4 regions of the Fictibacillus sp. Mic-4 genome follow, and region 1 is predicted to be linked to each of the others. Evidence: riboswitches for the same ligand, from Rfam matches in the RefSeq annotation. Region 1 holds a riboswitch; each other region holds the start of a gene.
The links. Region 1 has a riboswitch for S-adenosylmethionine ahead of WD019_RS05280 (homoserine dehydrogenase). Riboswitches for the same ligand answer to the same signal wherever they lie in the genome.
Positions count from the first base shown of each region.

Region 1 (5,082 bases):
AAACCATTGTCTCGCCTGATCAAATTTGCCTTGCTCAAACGTTTCAACTCCAATGGACTGTTTAATTTTTTCCAGTTCCTCATCGACATATTGGGAAAAGAGCTCAAATGTAATCTTTTGACCGTTTTCTAATACCCCTTTTGGATGCCGAATCCACTGCCACACCTGGGCTCTCGATATTTCAGCAGTCGCAGCATCTTCCATTAAATGATGAATAGGCACTGCTCCACTTCCTCTTAACCACGCTTCCATATACTGTATTCCGACATTAATATTTGTTCTTAATCCCTCTTCTGTGATTGGACCAGTTGGAATTTCCAATAAATCTTCGCTTGTAATTTCAATATCCGCCAATTGTTTGTCCACTTGATTTTGACCAGGCATAAATTCATCAAATACACTTTTTGCAACCGGAACAAGTGCCGGGTGGGCGACCCATGTTCCGTCATGGCCGTTCGTCGCTTCCCGTTTTTTATCTTCATACACCTTTTCAATCGCCTTTTGATTTGCTTCCTCATCATTTTTCACGGGAATTTGCGCCGCCATTCCACCCATCGCATGAGCACCCCTCCTGTGGCACGTTTTTATCGTCAATAACGAATACGCCTTCATAAATGGACTTGTCATAGTCACGACCGAACGATCCGGCAGAATATAGTCTGGAAGATTGCGGAATTTTTTCAAATAGCTAAAAATATAATCCCATCTGCCACAGTTAAGGCCAACAATATGATCTCGCAATTCATAAAGAATTTCATCCATTTCAAAAGCAGCAAATATCGTTTCAATTAAAACGGTAGCTTTAATGGTCCCTATCGGGATTCCTAATTCCTCCTGCGCTTTGACAAATATTTTATTCCATAATCTCGCCTCTAAGTGGCTCTCTAGTTTCGGCAAATAAAAATAAGGACCGGATCCATTCTCAATCAATGTTTTTGCATTGTGGAAGAAATAAATGGCGAAGTCAAACAATCCTCCAGATACAGGCTCACCATTGATAAGGAGATGTTTTTCCATCAAGTTCCAACCACGTGGACGAACGATAAGGGTGGCCGTTTTATCATTTAATTCATATTTCTTTCCATTTGCCGGATTGATGTAGCTGATCGTTTTATTCACAGCGTCCCGTAAATTGATCTGCCCCTGCACAATGTTTTCCCATGTTGGCGAAGTTGCATCCTCAAAATCGGCCATAAAGCCATTTGCTCCAGAGTTTAGGGCGTTAATGATCATTTTTCGATCTACAGGGCCGGTAATTTCTACTCTTCTGTCTTGAAGGTCTTTCGGTACCGAACTAATTTTCCAATTCCCTTTGCGAATGTGTTCTGTTTCCGGCAGAAATTCTGGTAGCTTTCCGCGGTTAACTTCCGCCTGTCTTTCATCCCGAAGCTTCATTAGCTGCTGTCTTTCTTCTTCAAATTCAATCGCTAATTTCTTAACAAACTCCAGCGCTTCCACCGTTAATATTTCAGCAAAGCCCTGATCCATTTTCCCTTTAATTTCTACTCCCTGCAAACGATCAACATTGCTCGTTGTCATAAAAAAACTCCCTTCACTATTCTATCTTGAATTTCGTTGCTTATTATAGAACGTCGTTCCCTTTTATGATTGTACCAATATTTTTAAAAAAATTCAATTATTTCAGCCAAAAACACCTCATCTCTAAAGATGAGGTGTTTTTCGATCAATTAGACAACTGCTTTTTCTTTTACACGTGTAAACATTTGTTCATTTGTTATCTGGACCGGATAAACGGAAAATTCATGTCCAATACAATTTGATTCTAGATTTCCTTTCACTAAGACAAACGCGTTGCCATTTTCAATTTCGCCACTTGCATGTAGAAGGTCAACTGAAGATTCGATCTTTTTAACAATATCGCTAAATTCTTTCTCGTTTAAGACATTCTTAATAAAAAGGGCAAAGACGTTGCTTTCTTTAGATTCTTTTCGCTTCTCTTCCCTTTTTCCTGTCTTCACTTTTTCTTTATTTGTTGTTTTGTACACCGAAATTAAATCTTCAAGGATGGCACTTGCAGTTGGAAAAGCTCCGGCACCGGCTCCTTGCAACGTTAAATATCCGAGTAGATCCGTTTTTATTCGAACGGCATTGTCGACTCCTTCTACACCATAAAGCGGATGTTCTTGATCGACAAAGATCGGTGTTACTTGAACGTCAAGCGTTTCATTTATTGTAACGAGCTGTTTTAATCGCAATCCAGATTGTTCAGCAAGCAGCAGCTCTTCCGTTTGGACATCTTTAATTCCTTTTACCTGCACATGATCCCAATCTGGTTGCTCGCCAAACACCCAATCACATAACACCATCGCTTTATAAAAAGCGTCGATTCCTTCAATATCATTCGTTGGATCCGCTTCAGCGTATCCTTGTTGCCTGGCAATTTCCAGTGCTTCATAAAAAGATGAACGATGATTTCTCATATAGCTTAAAATAAAATTCGTCGTTCCATTAAGAATCGCTTCAACCCTCTCGATTCGATTAACCTGGAGCAACTCTTTAATCGTTCGCAAAACAGGAATTCCACCGCCGACACTTGCTTCATACACAAAGCGGACATCATTTGACTGAGCGATTTGCAAAAGTTCTTTTCCAGAGCGAGCAATTAAGTCTTTGTTCGCCGATATGACATGACACCCTGACTCAAGAGATTGTCTGATAAAAGTAAATGCCGGTTCCTTTCCCCCGATGGCTTCAACAACAACATCCGGCTTGTCTTTTTGAAGGAGTTCCTGAAAATTTGTCGTTACAAAAACATCTTTCGGCAGTTCCCTATTCTTAGTTGGATCTTGAATGAGGATCCCGGTAATTTCAACTGCTTTCCCTAATAAAGAGCTAAAATGACCTTTTTTCTCAACAAGCCCTGTAAATACCCCATATCCTACCGTTCCTAATCCCAGAAGCGCCACTTTAATGATTTGTTTTTCAATTCCCTTATTTTCTCCGTTTTTTTCATTCATTTTTATCCCTCCAGATAAGTATCAAGGTATAAAAAAACCCCTCTTCATAAGAAGAGGGGTTTTCGCTCGCCTCCTCTTATCAATCAGGAAAATTTTCCTGCAGGTATTAGCACCTTTTCAAACATTGTTTGAAGGTTGCCGGGCGTCATCGGGCCAGTCCCTCAGCCTCTCTGGATAAGAGTCCAATATATGTTATTTTTACTAGCATCTTAAATTAGTTAATAATGTAACACGGAGAATTTGAAAAAGTCAATGCCTTTTTCAGATTTTTAGTAAAAATCTTTTTTTAAATGGCATGTTCTTTTACATAACGATTCCACTTATGTTCGGCGCATTCTTTGCTGCAAGAGCGTTTATGCTCACGCTCGCATTCTTCGCACATAAGCAAATGTTTATTGCATTCAGGATTTCCGCACTTGACATAACGTTCTTCGGGCCTTCCACAATGGTAGCATTTCCCGACTATCCTTTCTTCACCCGTGCGGTTAACAGGAACGGAGATTCTTTCATCAAAAACATAACATTTTCCATCCCAAAGGGCTCCTTTCACCTCTGGATCATATCCGTAAGTGATAATGCCCCCTTCTAACTGGGAAACATCCTTAAATCCTTCTTTGATTAAAAAGCCGGAAAACTTTTCACAGCGAATGCCGCCAGTACAATACGTTAAAACTTTTTTATCTTTAAATTGCTCGAAGTTTTCCCGAACCCATTTCGGCAGGTCACGGAAAGTTTCAATATCCGGACGAATCGCTCCGCGAAAATGGCCGAGATCGTACTCGTACGTATTTCTCGCATCTAAAATGACGACATCTTCTTGCTGCATCGCTTCATAAAACTCTTTAGGTGATAAATGTTTTCCCGTCAGTTCATTCGGGTTAATGTCTTCTTCAAGGCTTAAATTCACAATCTCTTTTTTCACTTTCACTTTCATCTTTTTAAAGGCATGCTGGTCAGCCTCTTCGATTTTAAAAACGATATCAGAAAAGCGCGGGTCTTTTCGGAGGTCAGCCATATAGTGATCGGTTTGCTCCACCGTCCCTGAAACCGTTCCGTTCAGCCCTTCGCTCGCCACAAGAATGCGTCCTTTTAATCCTAATTCTTTACAGTAATTCAAATGTTCTTCCGCAAAGCTTTGAGGATCATCAATTGGTACATATTTATAATATAGCAATACTCTAAAATTCATGTTTCATTCCACCACCTGCTAAAATATCCTTCCCTATCATAACAAAAAACATCAAAAAAGAAAGTGTTCAAATGAGGAAACGTTTGAAAATGGAAAAAAATTTGTTGCAATCTCAAATCATCTGTTGTAAAGTTAAGAAAATTAAATGAAAACAACTCATTTCTTATCAAGAGAGGTAGAGGGACTGGCCCGATGACACCTCAGCAACCTTCAAGCCGCCGGCAAAACGCTTGAAAAGGTGCTAATTCCAACAAGTTCAGCTCTTATGGACTTGGAAGATAAGAAGAACGACTGTTATCGGTTTTAAAGTCTTCTTCTTATAGAAGGCTTTTTTTATTTTTCGTTACTACTTTAGAGGAGATGGGGAAATGTATAAAATCGAAACAAAACTCGCACAAATTGGAAACCGAAGTGAAAACGCTACTGGAACTGTAAATCCTCCAGTCTATTTTTCTACCGCTTACCGCCACGATGGGATCGGCCTATCAACAGGCTATGATTATTCACGCACGGGCAACCCTACACGTTGTCTTCTTGAAAAAACGATCGCCGACCTTGAAGGCGGGGACGCAGGCTTTGCTTGCAGTTCAGGAATGGGTGCAATCCTTACCGTGCTCGCACTCTTTCAATCTGGTGACGAATTCATCGTTTCTAAAGATTTATACGGGGGCACGTACCGTTTATTTGAAGAAGGATTCCGTAAATGGGGATTAAATTGTATTTATGTCGATACTTCCTGTTGTGACGAAATCGAGGCAGCTATCTCAGAAAATACGAAAGCGGTTTTTCTTGAAACACCAACGAATCCATTAATGGAACAGGCCGATATTCGAAAAGTTGCGGAAATAACGAAGAGACACCAAATACTGCTCATAGTTGACAACACCTTTTACACACCGCTTCTCCAGCAACCGA
Region 1 covers NZ_JBBHZM010000004.1:97,924-103,005, reverse strand. Annotated here, with positions in the region: gene aceB (malate synthase A) at 1-1,539, opposite strand, end outside; gene WD019_RS05280 (homoserine dehydrogenase) at 1,689-2,978, opposite strand; SAM riboswitch class I at 3,052-3,159, opposite strand; gene WD019_RS05275 (rhodanese-related sulfurtransferase) at 3,265-4,167, opposite strand; SAM riboswitch class I at 4,328-4,452, shown strand; gene WD019_RS05270 (methionine biosynthesis PLP-dependent protein) at 4,536-5,082, shown strand, end outside.

Region 2 (5,082 bases), on a different contig from region 1:
ATTGCCCGTACCATCAAGATTGCCTGGAAGGAATGGCGGCAGGCCCAGCAGTTGAAAAAAGATGGGGAAGAAAAGGGATGGAGTTAAGTGATATTAAAGATGTGTGGGAATTAGAGGCCTATTATTTGGCTCAAGGTCTGGTCAACTATACTTTAATCTTATCTCCGAAAAAAATGATTTTAGGCGGAGGAGTTATGAAACAAAATCATCTTTTCCCCCTTATTCGCAAAAACGTGAAGGAAATGTTAAACGGCTATATACAAAAAGAAGAACTTCTTGAGAACATTGAGCATTATATCGTTCCGCCAGGTCTGGCCGACAGGGCCGGATTATGCGGCGCTCTTGCTCTTGCAATGAACGCTTTAACGTAATCGGAAAGTTTTTAAAGTTGCGTCTATTGTTCCTGCCAATATAAATCCTTTAATTTTTATTGAGGTCATGTTATTTTATATATAAATAACGAATGATAAAGTCACCTTATAAAAATAATGTTCGGTTTTTGTGATTGGAGGAGGCAAATGATGGCAGCAGTATTATTAAACGGAAAAGAATTAGCGGAAAAGAAACAAGCAGAAATGAAGAGTGAAGTCGAGCATTTGGCGGATAAAGGAATCGTACCTGGATTAGCCGTAATTATTGTCGGTGCCAATCCAGCGTCTCAAACGTATGTCCGTTCGAAAGTGAAAGCATGTGAGAAAGTCGGAATGCATTCCGTCCTGGTTGAACTTCCGGAGACGGTAACGGAAGAAGAACTTCTTGATCAGGTTGAAAAATTTAACAAGGATAACAGTATCCACGGCATTTTAGTGCAACTTCCTTTGCCAGATCATATTTCGGAACAGAAGGTCATTGAAACGATTATTCCAGAAAAAGATGTGGACGGCTTCCATCCGGTGAATGTCGGAAAAATGATGCTCGGCCAGGAATGTTTTATTTCATGTACGCCATACGGAATATTGGAATTGATCAAAGCGTATGAATTGCCGATGGAAGGAAAGCACGTCGTTGTCGTTGGAAGAAGCAATATCGTAGGGAAACCGGTCGGCCAGTTGATGTTGAACGAAAATGCAACGGTTACCTACTGTCATTCAAAAACGGAAAATTTAAAAGAAATCACTTCTCAGGGTGATATTTTAATCGTAGCTGTCGGAAGACCGAAAATGATCGGTAAAGACATGGTGAAAGAAGGGGCAGTTGTCATCGATGTCGGGATTAACCGAATGGAAGACGGAAAGCTTTGCGGCGATGTTGATTTTGAAGACTGTCTCGAGAAGGCTTCTTACATTACACCAGTGCCAAAAGGTGTCGGTCCGATGACGATTACAATGCTGCTTGCAAATACGATCCAATCCGCAAAACGAGCGTATTCCATCTAATAAAGTAAAAAGCATGCAATCTAAAGAAGCAGGTTGCATGCTTTTTATGTAGAGTTTAGAGTTTTGCTTGATTTATTGATTTGAAATTTATTTTACAACGCGTTTTGCGTCAGCGTAAGTGCTTTTCCAGTACTTTGTGGATAATGATTGAACTTTAACGCCTTTTGTCGTAGCTGCAATAAATTGATCCTTCCCTAAGTAAATACCGGCAAAAGAAACGTTCTTGCCGTCCAGCTTAAAAAATACTAAGTCTCCAGGCTGCAATTTCTTTTGTGGAACGGAAACTGCATTTTTGTTTTTATATTGCTGGTCAATCGTACGCGGTAAGGTGGCATTCACGGCTTGTTTGTATACATACTGAGTAAATCCGGAAGCATCGAACCCTTTAACCGTTGTTCCGCCATATTTATAAGGCTTCCCTTCTAGCGTCCTGGCAAAAGAGGCAATTTGTTCGCCTTTAGAAGCTTTTGCGGCATACGCTGAATTCGAAAATGGCGAGAAAAGGATCGTTGCTGCAAGCAACAATGTAGATAAGACAACAAGCAATACGTTTGCTCTGCGAATGATGGTTGTCATTTGAAATTCCCCCAATGATTTTTCTCAATAGTTTGAAGAAAGTTTAACTACGCTTAAGCGATAAAAAGTACAAAGTATAGAAAAACGAAAGCTAACGCTATTCATACGTTACGCTAAGCCAAGTTTTTCTGCTGTAGTTGATCAACTGAAATTATCTTAAATCAACTTCCAAATGAAGTGGTTACAAAAAAGTTACAATTTATATTCTGTATTTAAACTTTTTTAATGTGGTAAAAACAGTGGTGCGAACAGAACGTCCTTTATTTGAACAATTGAATATCGATAAAAGTGATGGGATTAATTGAAATTAAGTATTGACAAAATCAGAATCATCCATTAAATTGTAGTATACAATTGCATAGTATGAACGGATTCTTATCAAGAGAGGTGGAGGGATTTGGCCCTATGATGCCTCGGCAGCGGGTTCTCGCTTGAGAATACTGTGCCAATTCCAACAAGCAAGGGTAGTTTGCTTGATAGATAAGAAGAGCGACGTGACTTTACATATTCGTGCCCTCTTCTTGCTTTGATAAGAAGAGGGCTTGCTTTTTGTATCAATCAACGAAAGAGGGGGAGACGATGGGTGAATTGTCAAAAGCCGTCAAGAAGCGAAAAGACGAACTCATTAACAAGCTGATTCTGCATCATGTTTATAAAGCTTCGGATGGCTCTCAACTATATGAATTGCCGCTAAAGGATTTGGAAAGAGAGTACGAGCTTGTGAAAGAAAATTCAAAAACGCAAATCCAAAGATAAAAGACAGGCTATTGGCGCCTGCCTTTTATAATGTCCCACGGCTATTAATCGCGGGATGGCTTCTGTGGAAACATTTCTGAAAGTAATTGATAAGAGTTGAGTTTATCGTTGAAATCATGGGTAATGGTTACGACCATTAACTCGTCGGTCTCGTAGTCATTGCTTAACTGAAGGAGTTGTTGTTTCACTTGTTCTGGAGCACCGACGATCATCCGCTTGCGATTTTCCCTGATTCGGATCAGGTCGTAAGTCGTATAAGGATAATTGAGCGCCTGTTCAATCGATGGCACGCCGTTCCGCCGCTCTCCTTTCTCAAGCATTAAAATCGATAAATCCAGGCTGGAGGCGATTCTTTCCGCTTGTTCTTCCGTATCCGCACATATGGCAAATATGGCGGCGATCACTTTCGGTTCAGCGAGCAGGGATGACGGCTGGAACGCTTCACGATACGCTTTTGCTACGGCAGGTCCGTCAATGCCGTTGATAAAATGGGCAAACGTAAAGGGGATTCCTTTTTCAGCCGCCAGTCTTGCGCTAGATCCGCTAGAGCCAAGCATCCAGATCTCCGGCGCGGTCTCTGGAATAGGGGTGGCCTCTAACCCGCAAAATCGGTGATTTTCATCAACTGCATTATGCAAATAAGCAATCAGGTCATCCACCTGCTGCGGATAATGGTGGATTCCGCGCGTATTCCCTTCTTGCAATGCCATTGTCGCAAGCGGCATGCCGCCGGGGGCACGGCCGATCCCTAAATCGATTCTGCCCGGGTAAAGAGTCTCGAGCATCCTGAAATTTTCCGCTACTTTATACGAACTGTAGTGGGGCAGCATCACTCCGCCAGACCCGACGCGGATGGTTGATGTTTTCGCGGCAAGGTGGGAAATAAGCACTTCGGGGGTCGAACCGGCGAAATTTTTCGTATGGTGGTGTTCTGCCACCCAAAAGCGATGATACCCCATTTTCTCCGTTTCTTGTGCAAGTCGAACGGTATTTTGAACAGCCTCTCTCGGTGTACTTCCGAAAGAGACAGGTGATTGGTCTAATACGCTTAATGTTAACATAATAGTTTCCCTTCAAAAAAATAATATTAACTATATTATCGTTAGTATGAGAAAAGAAGTCTACTAATATGCTTCTTTTTGCAGGCGAATTAAAAGGGATTCTCATTTGAAAAGAGGAAGTAATAACAGACCGGGGGTGTTGAAATGAAAATTTTTCTATTGTTGATGGTACAAGCTTTGATCATGGCCGGATGTTCTGAAAAATCAATCGATAAACCGGCGAATTTTGATTTTGTCTTAAAGTACGGACCGGGTCAAAAAAACGAGATTAACACTTTCGATCAAAAGCTTGTGCTTCAGCTTAATTACAACAAAGTCGTTACTCAATCGGACTTTCAATTGCCGGAAAGCGATATGCATGAAATTTATAAAGAAATGGAGAAAGTAGATATTTTAGGAGAAAAAAATCTAAGCAAAACATGTGAAGAAAAACCCTTTTTGACGTATTACTTAAAAGTCAGGATCAACGATGTTTATCGGACATATCGGTGGACAAGCTGTTCGGTTACGGAAGATGATGAAAACATGATACGAATTGCACAGCTCATTAAGAAAAAGGCGCTTCACAAGCTAAATTAGCAGCACGTTGAAAACTTCTTCGTTCTGTTAATGCTTTATAGGTCTAAAGTCGTGTGTTTTCTACTATTTTTAAGATTATTTTTTGAAAAAGAAGGATTTTAGTTCAAATGTACTGAATATTCTTAATTGAACTCATTCTCATAATCGAAAGATCAGTTCAAAAAATAACAAAGGAGAGATGGTATGAGCAAACCTTCATTGCAATTAAACGAAGCCGTCCCGCTTCAATCGGAAAATCAATTAAAACGCGGCCTTCGGGCAAGGCACATGACGATGATTGCGATCGGCGGTTCCATTGGCACAGGGTTGTTCCTTGCCAGTGGCGGAGCGATTTCTTCCGCCGGGCCAGGAGGAGCTCTCGTCGCCTATGCTGCAATTGGAATTATGGTTTTCTTTCTTATGACAAGCCTGGGAGAAATGGCTTCTTTCATGCCGGTAACCGGATCGTTCAGCACGTATGCGACAAAGTTTGTTGACCCTGCATTAGGGTTTGCCCTTGGATGGAATTATTGGTACAACTGGGCAATTACGCTTGCCGTTGAACTTTCGGCCGGGGCAATGGTGATGGAATTTTGGTTTCCGAAATCTTCACCTATTTTATGGAGCGCCCTATTTCTCGCTATTTTGTTAGCCATCAATGTTTTATCCGTTAAAGGCTATGGCGAGGCGGAATATTGGTTTGCCTTTATTAAAGTGGCGACAATTATTATATTTATCGCAGTTGGCCTCCTCAT
Region 2 covers NZ_JBBHZM010000007.1:41,562-46,643, forward strand. Annotated here, with positions in the region: gene WD019_RS07310 (ROK family protein) at 1-371, shown strand, start outside; gene folD (bifunctional methylenetetrahydrofolate dehydrogenase/methenyltetrahydrofolate cyclohydrolase FolD) at 522-1,376, shown strand; gene WD019_RS07320 (C40 family peptidase) at 1,464-1,952, opposite strand; SAM riboswitch class I at 2,325-2,439, shown strand; gene WD019_RS07325 (Fur-regulated basic protein FbpA) at 2,532-2,708, shown strand; gene WD019_RS07330 (LLM class flavin-dependent oxidoreductase) at 2,753-3,769, opposite strand; gene WD019_RS07335 (hypothetical protein) at 3,914-4,348, shown strand; gene WD019_RS07340 (amino acid permease) at 4,532-5,082, shown strand, end outside.
Region 2: linked by a shared signal. The riboswitch ahead of WD019_RS07325 (Fur-regulated basic protein FbpA) and the one ahead of WD019_RS05280 (homoserine dehydrogenase) in region 1 are both predicted to bind S-adenosylmethionine.

Region 3 (5,082 bases), on a different contig from region 1:
TCTTTTTGTCCTCCTTTTTGAACACGCAATGAGAAGGGAGGTGAGTCATCGTGTCTAAGAAAAGCACTGGAAAAGGCAAGGCAGCTTCTAGCGTGAACCCGCAGGGAAAAAGCCCTGACGCTGAATTCGGCATGGAGCCGAAAACCGAGCTTGAAAATCGAGCGAAGAAGAAAAATACGAGGATCTAAAAAAAGCGCCTCTTAAGGCGCTTTTTTTAAACATGTGTTTTCGATGAAATGCCATTTGCTTTGACGATCGCCTGTTCTAGATCTTCGATTAAATCGTCGATATGCTCAATTCCAACCGAAAGGCGAATTAAATCTTCCGTTACCCCAGCTTCCTTAATCTCCTCAGGACTTAGCTGCTGATGGGTAGTGCTTGCCGGATGAATAATTAAGCTTTTTGCATCGCCTACATTTGCTACGTGCGACCATAATTGAACAGAATCGATCACTTTTTTCCCGGCCTCTCTCCCTCCTTTAATTCCAAAGACAACGACGCTACCTGCACCATCTGGTAGATATTTTTGGGCAAGGGATTTGGATGGATGCGTCTCTTGCTCGGGATAGAGTACCCACTCGATGCCGGGGTGATTTTCAAGGTAGCGAACGATTTTTCGCGTATTCGCGATATGTTCTTTCATCCGGACGTGCAATGTCTCAATTCCTAAACTAATTTGGAACGCGTTGAACGGACTAAGCGCTACACCAATATCGCGCAAAAATTGCACTCTTGCTTTAATGATGAAAGCCGCCTTGCCAATGTCTTTTGCATATACAAGATGGTGATAGCTCGGATCAGGCTGGGTGAACCCCGGGAAATTCGGCGAATCCCAATTAAATTTTCCGGCGTCAATTATAATCCCACCGAGTGTCGTGCCGTTGCCTCCGAGCCATTTTGTCGCGGAATGGACGACGATGTCTGCCCCGTGTTCAATTGGCCTGCATAAATATGGAGTTGCAAATGTGTTATCGACAATAAGCGGGATTCCATGCGCATGGGCGATGTCCGCAAACGCTTGAATGTCAAGCACTTCTAAGCTCGGGTTGCCGATCGTTTCGGCGAAAACGGCTTTTGTTTTTGGCGTAATCGCCTCCCTTAACCCTTCAAGGTCGCCAGGTTCAACAAACTTTGTCGTTATTCCGTATTTTGGCAAAGTTGTAGAAAATAAATTGTACGTCCCGCCATAAAGTTTCGAGGCAGAAACAATTTCATCCCCCGAATTGGCGATGTTCATAATCGCGGTTGTAATTGCCGCCATCCCGCTTGAAACCGCGAGCGCCCCGACTCCTCCTTCAAGTTGGGCGACACGTTCTTCGAGTACGGCAACGGTAGGGTTTCCAATCCTCGTATAAATATAGCCTTCTTCTTTTAATGCGAACAAATCAGCTGCATGATCCGTGTTTTCAAACAAATACGCATTCGACTGATGAAGAGGAATGGAACGCGCACCCGTATCGTCCACTTTTAATCCTCCGTGAATGCTAATGGTTTCAAATCGATACCCCATATTTCAACCGTCTCCTTTTTTATTTTTTATACAATAAAAAAACACCGCTCTTGAAAGAAAGAGAGATGTTCGATCCGTAAACGGCACGCTCTCCCTTATCTTTCAAAGCTCATCCGCTTTGCAGGAATTGGCACCTTTCCAGAACATACTGGCGGTTGCCGGGTTTCATCGGGCCAGTCCCTCCACCTCTCTTGATAAGAGCAACGATGTTAAATTATTTATTAAAATACAACACTATTCTGAATTTGTCAAATACGATGATTACTCAACGAAATAAACCTTTTTGCTCGGCAATTCGAGGCAGTTCAGGCGTCCGCCAAAAACAGCTCCTCCGTCAATTCCGATAATTTTGTTATCAGCAAAATACACGTCTGAACAATCATGGAACGAATTCGTTGGCGTATGCCCGAAAATGACTGTTTTGTCACCGTTGTAGCCATTATGAAACTCTTCGCGGATCCAAATTAAAACGTAAGGGTCCGTTTCCTGGATCGGAGTGGTCGGGTGAACGCCGCCATGAACAAAAATATAGTCATCCGTTTCATAAAAATAATCAAGATTTTCTAAAAAAGTTTTATGCTCCTCCATCAGCTCGGACTTCGTATGCTCATTGACTGTTGCTATAATTTCCCCCTGTTCAATGCTAAGCGAATATTGATAGCTTTTCAATGTACTCTGTCCACCGTTTCTTATCGTCCAATTATCCCAAACCTTTTTGTCTCCATTCATCGCTCTTACGAGCATATCATCATGATTCCCTTTTAAAACGACAGCCCCGTTTTCTTTTAACTGAATGACCTTTTCAACGACACCACTAGAATCTTCGCCTCTGTCGACATAATCTCCCAATAAAATCAATTGGTCTACGGAAGAATTATAATTAACTTTCTCTAGCAATTGTTCAAACTTCTTCAGTTCTCCATGAATATCGCTTATGGCCAGTATTCTTTTCACAAAAAATCCTCTTTCTGTCAAAAAGCTTTTTTATCATTATACACTTTTCTCCATAATTTGAATAGTCCAACAGGTTAAAACGAGAAAAAGGGCGTCACCTAAAATCCATCTTTTAGGCGGCCCCCTCTAAATAAATTATAGCCAAACTGTCTTTTCTTCGAAAGGCGTTCGGCGGGTCGCTTTCACTTCTTCTCCTTCTTTCGGATATCCTAGAAAAACGGTTCCTACCACTTTCTTGTCTTCTGGCGAACCGATAAAACGGTGGAGCCTCTCGTCGTGGACGAGCCCGACGCCTCTTGTTCGCCAGACAAACCCGAGTCCAAGATCGCAGGAAGCGAGCCACATCGAATGGATCGCACAACAAGTCGCATATTCATTATCGATAGAGCTTGCTTCATCTCCCGGAATGATGTCTGAAGTAACAACAATGATGACTGGAGTGTTTTTGACGACAGCTAACGAGCTTTCGACTAAATGCGGTTTCGTCGGAAAACGCTCATTTAAATAGCCGGCCGCAATCGCCTCATACTTCTTTTTCGCTTCTCCTCTTATGACGAAAAAGGTCCACGGCTCCCGCAGTCGGTCATTAGGCGCCCATGTCGCCGCTTCAAGCAGTTGCTTGATTTTTTCTTCTTCCACTTCTTTATTTTCATAGTTTCGAATCGCGCGTCTATTTTTTAATGCTTCTAATAGCGACATTTTATCCCTCCGATCCCACTTTATCCGGTTCTATTTTTTTCTCAAACCATTTGATTTTTTCTCTTAATTGGACGACATCTCCCACTAATAAAATGGCTGGATGATTAATTTTCTCCCTCTCTGCCAGTTGGCAAATTGAATCTAACATGCCTGTTACGGTTCTCTGTTTATCCGTCGTTCCCCATTCGATGATAGCCACTTGCGTTTTTGGATCTCTTCCATGTTTCATAAGACTACCAGTAATGTAGCTTAAGTTGCCGACACCCATGTAAAATGCAACCGTATCGATTCCAGTTGCAAGCGCCTTCCAATTCAAGCTGTCCTGTCCTTTTGCTTTTCGGCCATGGCCTGTGACTATCGCAAATGATGAGGCATGCTCCCGGTGAGTGACCGGAATTCCGGCATATGCGGGTGCAGCAATGCCCGCTGTTACCCCCGGTACAATTTCAAATTCGATACCGTGTTCGGCAAGCACTTCCGCCTCTTCCCCCACCCGTCCAAAAACGCACGGGTCTCCTCCTTTTAAGCGGGTAACGATTTTTCCTTCAAGTGCTTTCTCAACAAGCAAATGATTTATTTGCTCCTGGATGAGGGCATGCTTACCTGGAAGTTTCCCGCAGTAGACGAGTTCCGCATCCTTTTTCGCATGATTAAGCAGCTCTTTATTGACAAGCCGATCGTAAGCGATACAGTCTGCCTTCTGGATACATTCTAACCCATAGACGGTTATGAGCTTCGGATCGCCAGGACCTGCACCGACTAAATATACTTTCCCTTTATTCATCCCGCTCGCCCTTTCTCTATTAACTTAGTAAATTGTTCTTCTCTCTCCTCGTATAGTCCTTGACGTGTCATTTCTAAAAAACGTGGATGCAATAATTCTTTTAATAGTTTCTTTCTTACATGTTGATCCTTAATCTCTCGTTTAACATACTTTCGGCATTCGTCTAAAAATTCCATATACTCTTCATAACTTTCATCAAAAATGCAGGAAAGGGTCTCGATCATTTGCTTTGCCAAACCCGGGCTTGCCCCGGATGTCGATACGGAAATGCTCAATTTTCCGCGTCTTAACGTCGAAGGCACGATAAAATTGCTTAAATCCGGGCGGTCGACAAGATTGATTAATTGATGATTTTGCGCCGATTCATAAACTCTCAGATTGACACCCGCATTGTTTGTCGCTGCGATAATGAGAAAAGCTTCGCGGCAGTCTTTTTGATCAAACCGTTTATTTTCCCAGCTTAATTTCCCGCTGGAAACCCACTCTTTTACTTGTTCTGTAATTGATGGACTGATGACGGTAATTTCCGCGCCAGAGTGAAGCAATCCTTTTATTTTTCTTTCAGCGATCACACCGCCTCCGACGATAACAACTTTTTTTCCTTTTAAATCCAACATTGCTGGATAATATGTCATATGTTGAACATCCCCTGTTAATTGGTAGAAATGCCGGCTGATGAAAATGTAGCCATTTTTAACATATTAACAGCAGAAAGCAAAATTGGAAAGGCGACAGCAGCGCCAGTTCCTTCACCGAGACGCATTTCTAAATGCAATAGCGGCTTCTTCCCTAATCGTTCGATTGCGATCTGGTGGCCCGGTTCCACCGACTCGTGCCCGATAATCATATAGTCTTTCGCTTCTGTAGCCATTTCGACTGCGAGTAAAGCAGCAACCGTGCAAATAAATCCATCGACTAAAATCGGAATTTTGTTTTCGGCTGCAGCTAACATCGCTCCGGCCATACCACAAATTTCAAGCCCGCCCACTTTACTGAGAATGTCAAGCGGGTCTTTCGAATCCGGTTTTCTAGCTTGTAATGCTCGCTTGATTACGTCCTGTTTATGTGCGAGTTTCCCGTCTTCAATTCCAGTACCACTCCCAACAAGAAGCGCGATATCTGTGCCTGTCAGAGA
Region 3 covers NZ_JBBHZM010000010.1:35,374-40,455, forward strand. Annotated here, with positions in the region: gene sspL (small, acid-soluble spore protein L) at 51-188, shown strand; gene WD019_RS08980 (O-acetylhomoserine aminocarboxypropyltransferase/cysteine synthase family protein) at 215-1,510, opposite strand; SAM riboswitch class I at 1,603-1,711, opposite strand; gene WD019_RS08985 (metallophosphoesterase family protein) at 1,772-2,464, opposite strand; gene WD019_RS08990 (nitroreductase family protein) at 2,600-3,163, opposite strand; gene cobA (uroporphyrinogen-III C-methyltransferase) at 3,165-3,947, opposite strand; gene WD019_RS09000 (NAD(P)-binding protein) at 3,944-4,582, opposite strand; gene cobT (nicotinate-nucleotide--dimethylbenzimidazole phosphoribosyltransferase) at 4,600-5,082, opposite strand, start outside.
Region 3: linked by a shared signal. The riboswitch ahead of WD019_RS08980 (O-acetylhomoserine aminocarboxypropyltransferase/cysteine synthase family protein) and the one ahead of WD019_RS05280 (homoserine dehydrogenase) in region 1 are both predicted to bind S-adenosylmethionine.

Region 4 (5,082 bases), on a different contig from region 1:
GAAGACATACAGGATATGAACCGAATTCGCCGTGAATACAAGGAAAAAGGTCAATATTATAAATCATTGCAATCTAAGCGTTAAACTCAATTTGATTGCCGTCAGGATCACAAACAAACACTTGATGCCATCCTGTCTGGCTGTTCGTTTTATTTAAATAAGGAATTTGATGATGATCAAGAATTTTCAATAACTTATCCATATCCTTCACCCGTATGGCAAAATGGCCATCCCGGCTGTCCAGGTCCGTCGTCCCCCTTCGCGCTTTTCCGTTTGGATGAACAATTAAATGCAATTGTGTGTTGCCAAAATCATACCAAACACCCGGAAAGTCGAATTGGGGACGTTCCTTGCTTTGCTTGAATCCAAGTATACCTTCATAAAAATACAATGCCTTTTTCAAGTCGGTAACAAGCAATGACACATGATGAATTCCTTCGTACATTCCATCCACTCCTTATTTTCCAACCCTGGTAATCACTTATTTTACCATACTTCCATATAAATGATTGAATTTTTACCTTCTCAACAATCTTTTGTTAGCGATTTTTTGTCATGTTGGAAAAGTCCTCCTAATAGAAATAATAGAGAATGAAAAACAGGAGGTGCAAGCCAGGCATGAACACTAAAGGAACAAAAACGTACATTCCCTATCATAGTCCGTATGATCCGTGTGATCCGATCGGAAAAAAGTATTATTCTACCCCGCCAAACCTTTATATGGGGTTTCAGCCTTATAATCTTGAACAATTCTCCCCGAAAGAAGCATTAAAAAAAGGAACGTTATGGCCCGCCTTTTATGATTATTATGAAAATCCTTATGAAAGAAAATCGTAAAGGGGTGAGATGACATGGCCCAATTACCTGCAGAATTTTATCAATTGATGGAAGAACTGCAAGCCGTTGATTTTGTATTAGTGGAATTAACTCTTTATCTTGATACACACCCTGAAGATACAAACTCCATTCATCAATTTAATCAATTTGCACAAACGAGAAAAAAGCTGAAACGCGCAATTGAATCGAAATACGGCCCGCTTCAACAGTTTGGCAACAGCTATGCCGGTGCCCCGTGGAACTGGGACAGCCCACCATGGCCGTGGCAACTTTAACTTCTGATTCAACAACAAGGGGGGACTAGTTTTCAATGTGGATTTATGAAAAAAAACTTCAATATCCCGTTAGAGTAAGTACGTGCAACCCGAAGCTGGCAAAATTTTTAATTGAGCAATATGGAGGGGCTGATGGAGAACTGGCCGCTGCATTGCGGTATTTAAACCAGCGTTACAGCATTCCGGATAAAGTTATTGGATTATTAACGGATATCGGTACAGAGGAGTTCGCCCATCTCGAAATGATCGCGACAATGGTTTATAAATTAACGAAAGATGCAACGCCACAGCAACTTCGCGACGCCGGCCTTGAAGGCCATTATGCAGATCATGACAGTGCGCTTCATTATCATAATGCAGCCGGAATACCGTGGACAGCCACTTACATTCAGGCAAAAGGCGACCCGATAGCCGATCTTTACGAAGATATCGCGGCAGAGGAAAAAGCTCGGGCAACGTATCAATGGTTGATCAACATGTCAGATGATCCGGATTTAAATGACGGGCTTCGCTTTTTAAGGGAAAGAGAAATCGTTCATTCCCAGCGTTTCCGGGAAGCCGTGGAAATTTTAAAAGAAGAGCGCGATCGGAAGGTCTTTTTCTAAACCGCCAATTAGGCGGTTTTTTTAAAATAAAAACCATGGCTTTTTATAAAAGCCATGGTTTTAAACATTAAATATTTGCCTGTTTCTTTAGTTCTTCCGCTTTATCTGTTTTTTCCCACGGAAGTTCAACATCCGTGCGGCCAAAGTGACCGTAAGCAGCCGTTTGCTTATAAATCGGACGGCGAAGGTCGAGCATTCTTATAATACCTGCCGGACGAAGGTCAAAATTGTTGCGCACGAGTTCCACGAGAACTTCTTCGGACACTTTGCCAGTGCCAAATGTATCGACAGAAATGGATACCGGTTGCGCAACACCGATCGCATAAGCAAGCTGAACTTCAACTTTTTCAGCAAGGCCAGCTGCAACAATATTTTTTGCTACATAGCGGGCCGCATAAGCAGCAGAACGGTCCACTTTTGTAGGATCCTTACCGGAGAATGCACCGCCGCCATGGCGAGCATAACCGCCATACGTATCAACAATAATTTTACGCCCAGTAAGCCCTGCATCCCCTTGAGGTCCGCCGATTACAAAGCGGCCAGTCGGATTGATGAAATATTTTGTTTTCTCATCAATTAACTCCTCTGGAACGACAGGTTTAATAACCTTCTCTTTCATATCCGCTTGAATTTGCTCTAAGCTAATCTCTGGATGATGCTGGGTTGAAATGACAATCGTATCAATACGAACCGGCTTTCCATTTTCATCATACTCAACTGTTACTTGTGTTTTTCCATCCGGACGCAAATAAGGCACTTCTTCCGATTTACGCACTTCAGCTAATCGGCGGGATAAACGGTGAGATAAAGAAATTGGAAGCGGCATTAATTCAGCTGTTTCGTTGCACGCGAATCCGAACATTAACCCCTGGTCACCTGCTCCGATGGCTTCAATCTCTGCATCCGTCATTGAACCTTCACGTGCTTCAAGGGCCTTGTCAACACCCATTGCTATATCCGCTGATTGTTCATCAATGGATGTAAGAACCGCGCACGTTTCAGAGTCAAAACCATACTTTGCACGATCATATCCGATTGCCTTAATTGTCTCACGGACAACCTTTGGAATATCGACATACGTAGATGTCGTAATTTCCCCGGCAACTAATACCAACCCGGTTGTTACAGACGTTTCGCAAGCTACGCGGGCATTCGGATCATTTGCTAAAATTTCATCTAAGATCGCATCGGAAATTTGATCGCAAATTTTATCCGGATGTCCTTCTGTTACAGATTCTGAAGTAAAAAGACGACGACTTACCTTTTTTGACAATTGAGGATCCTCCTTCTCCGAAAAGGGAATATAAGATACGGTACTCATTCCTATATATCAACAGTTTAAAACGTTCTAATGGACATAAAAAAAGCCTTTTCCATTACAAAACCACTTGAGGAAAAGGTCCATTCTTTAAAGCCTTCAACCTCTTATTTTCCAAGGTAAAGTTACCTTGCAGGTTAGCACCTTTTCACCTTCGAAGTAATCTCCTTCGTTTTTAGTGTCGGTTGCTGGGTTTCATAGGGCCTGTCCCTCCACCTACTCGGAATAAGAGTAGCCGTTCCCGAATTATAATAGCGTAGTTATATAGTGATGTCAACCTAAACATGAATAGCATTTGCATCACAAGCGAAAATTATTTTTATATGCTTGTATTTAATTTTTACTTATTATATATGTCTCTACTCATTCACCATTTCGCCATAAATCATGAACCTTTTTTTAAAAATCACAATAAAATAGTATACATCATTTGTTTTAATGTGTTATACTAATTCCAACTTAAACAAGTCATTAAAAAACTCTCTTAAAAGGATGGTTTTGCGTTCATGAATACCGTTGAATTCACAACTACATTAAATGATATCTTAAATAGTTCAAAAACATATCATAATCTGCCTGTTCCTATCTTAGTTGAAAAGGCGTTGCTGCGCAATGAAGGAAAGCTTTCTTCCACTGGTGCATTTCAGGCTGTTACCGGGAAATACACTGGCCGCTCACCGAAAGATAAATTTATTGTAGAGGATGAAAGCGTCAAAGACAAGATTGACTGGGGAGATGTCAACCAGCCGATTGCCCCGGAAAAATTTGATCTATTATATAAGAAAGTCCTTCAGTACTTAAGTGAAAAAGAAGAACTGTTTCACTTTAAAGGTTTTGCCGGTGCGGATCATGCATACCGTTTACCGATTCAAGTCATCAACGAATATGCATGGCATAATTTATTTGCCCATCAATTGTTCGTCCGTCCAAACGAAAAAGAAGTAAATGAATTAGAGCCGGAATTTACAATCGTTTCCGCTCCGGGGTTTCTTGCAGATCCAGAAGTTGATGGAACAAATTCTGAAACATTTATTATTGTTTCTTTCGAAAAACGTGTCGTATTAATCGGCGGAACCGAGTACGCAGGAGAAATGAAAAAATCCATCTTTTCCGTGATGAATTATTTGCTTCCTGAACAAGGAATCCTTTCAATGCACTGTTCTGCCAACGTTGGTCAAGAAGGAGACGTTGCCCTTTTCTTCGGATTATCCGGCACTGGAAAAACAACGCTTTCTGCTGACCCGAACCGCCGATTAATCGGTGATGATGAACACGGCTGGGCCAATACCGGTGTATTTAACATTGAAGGCGGCTGCTATGCGAAGTGCATCAACTTGTCTCAAGAGAAAGAACCACAAATTTGGAATGCGATTCGCTTTGGAACGGTTCTTGAAAATGTCATTCTTGATCCTGAAACGAGAGTGGCTGACTATAACGACTCAACATTAACAGAAAATACGCGTGCGGCTTATCCGATTGATGCGATTGATAATATTATTCAACCGAGTGTAGCAGGCCATCCAAATGCGATTATTTTCTTAACGGCTGATGCTTTTGGCGTATTACCGCCAATCAGCAGATTAACGAAAGAACAGGCGATGTACCATTTCCTATCCGGATACACAAGCAAGCTTGCAGGAACAGAACGCGGAATCACTTCCCCGCAGGCAACATTCTCAACTTGCTTTGGAGCTCCATTCTTGCCGCTTGAAGCCACTGTTTATGCGGAAATGCTCGGTGAAAAGATCGATCAGCATGACGTTGAAGTCTTTTTAGTGAACACTGGCTGGTCCGGCGGAGAATACGGTGTTGGAAAACGCATGAACTTAAACTATACGAGAGCGATGGTTCAAGCAGCATTAGAAGGCGAATTAAAATCGGTTGAAACAGCGATTGACCCTGTATTCGGCCTTCACGTTCCGCTTCGTTGCCCTGGCGTGCCTGACCAAGTCCTTCAACCGAAGAAAACGTGGGACAATCCTGAAGAATATGACAAGAAAGCAAGAGAACTTGCCAACAAATTCAAAGAAAACTTCAAGAAATTCCA
Region 4 covers NZ_JBBHZM010000018.1:16,681-21,762, forward strand. Annotated here, with positions in the region: gene WD019_RS12555 (gamma carbonic anhydrase family protein) at 1-84, shown strand, start outside; gene WD019_RS12560 (VOC family protein) at 74-445, opposite strand; gene WD019_RS12565 (spore coat associated protein CotJA) at 619-837, shown strand; gene WD019_RS12570 (spore coat protein CotJB) at 852-1,112, shown strand; gene WD019_RS12575 (manganese catalase family protein) at 1,148-1,717, shown strand; gene metK (methionine adenosyltransferase) at 1,785-2,990, opposite strand; SAM riboswitch class I at 3,140-3,267, opposite strand; gene pckA (phosphoenolpyruvate carboxykinase (ATP)) at 3,542-5,082, shown strand, end outside.
Region 4: linked by a shared signal. The riboswitch ahead of metK (methionine adenosyltransferase) and the one ahead of WD019_RS05280 (homoserine dehydrogenase) in region 1 are both predicted to bind S-adenosylmethionine.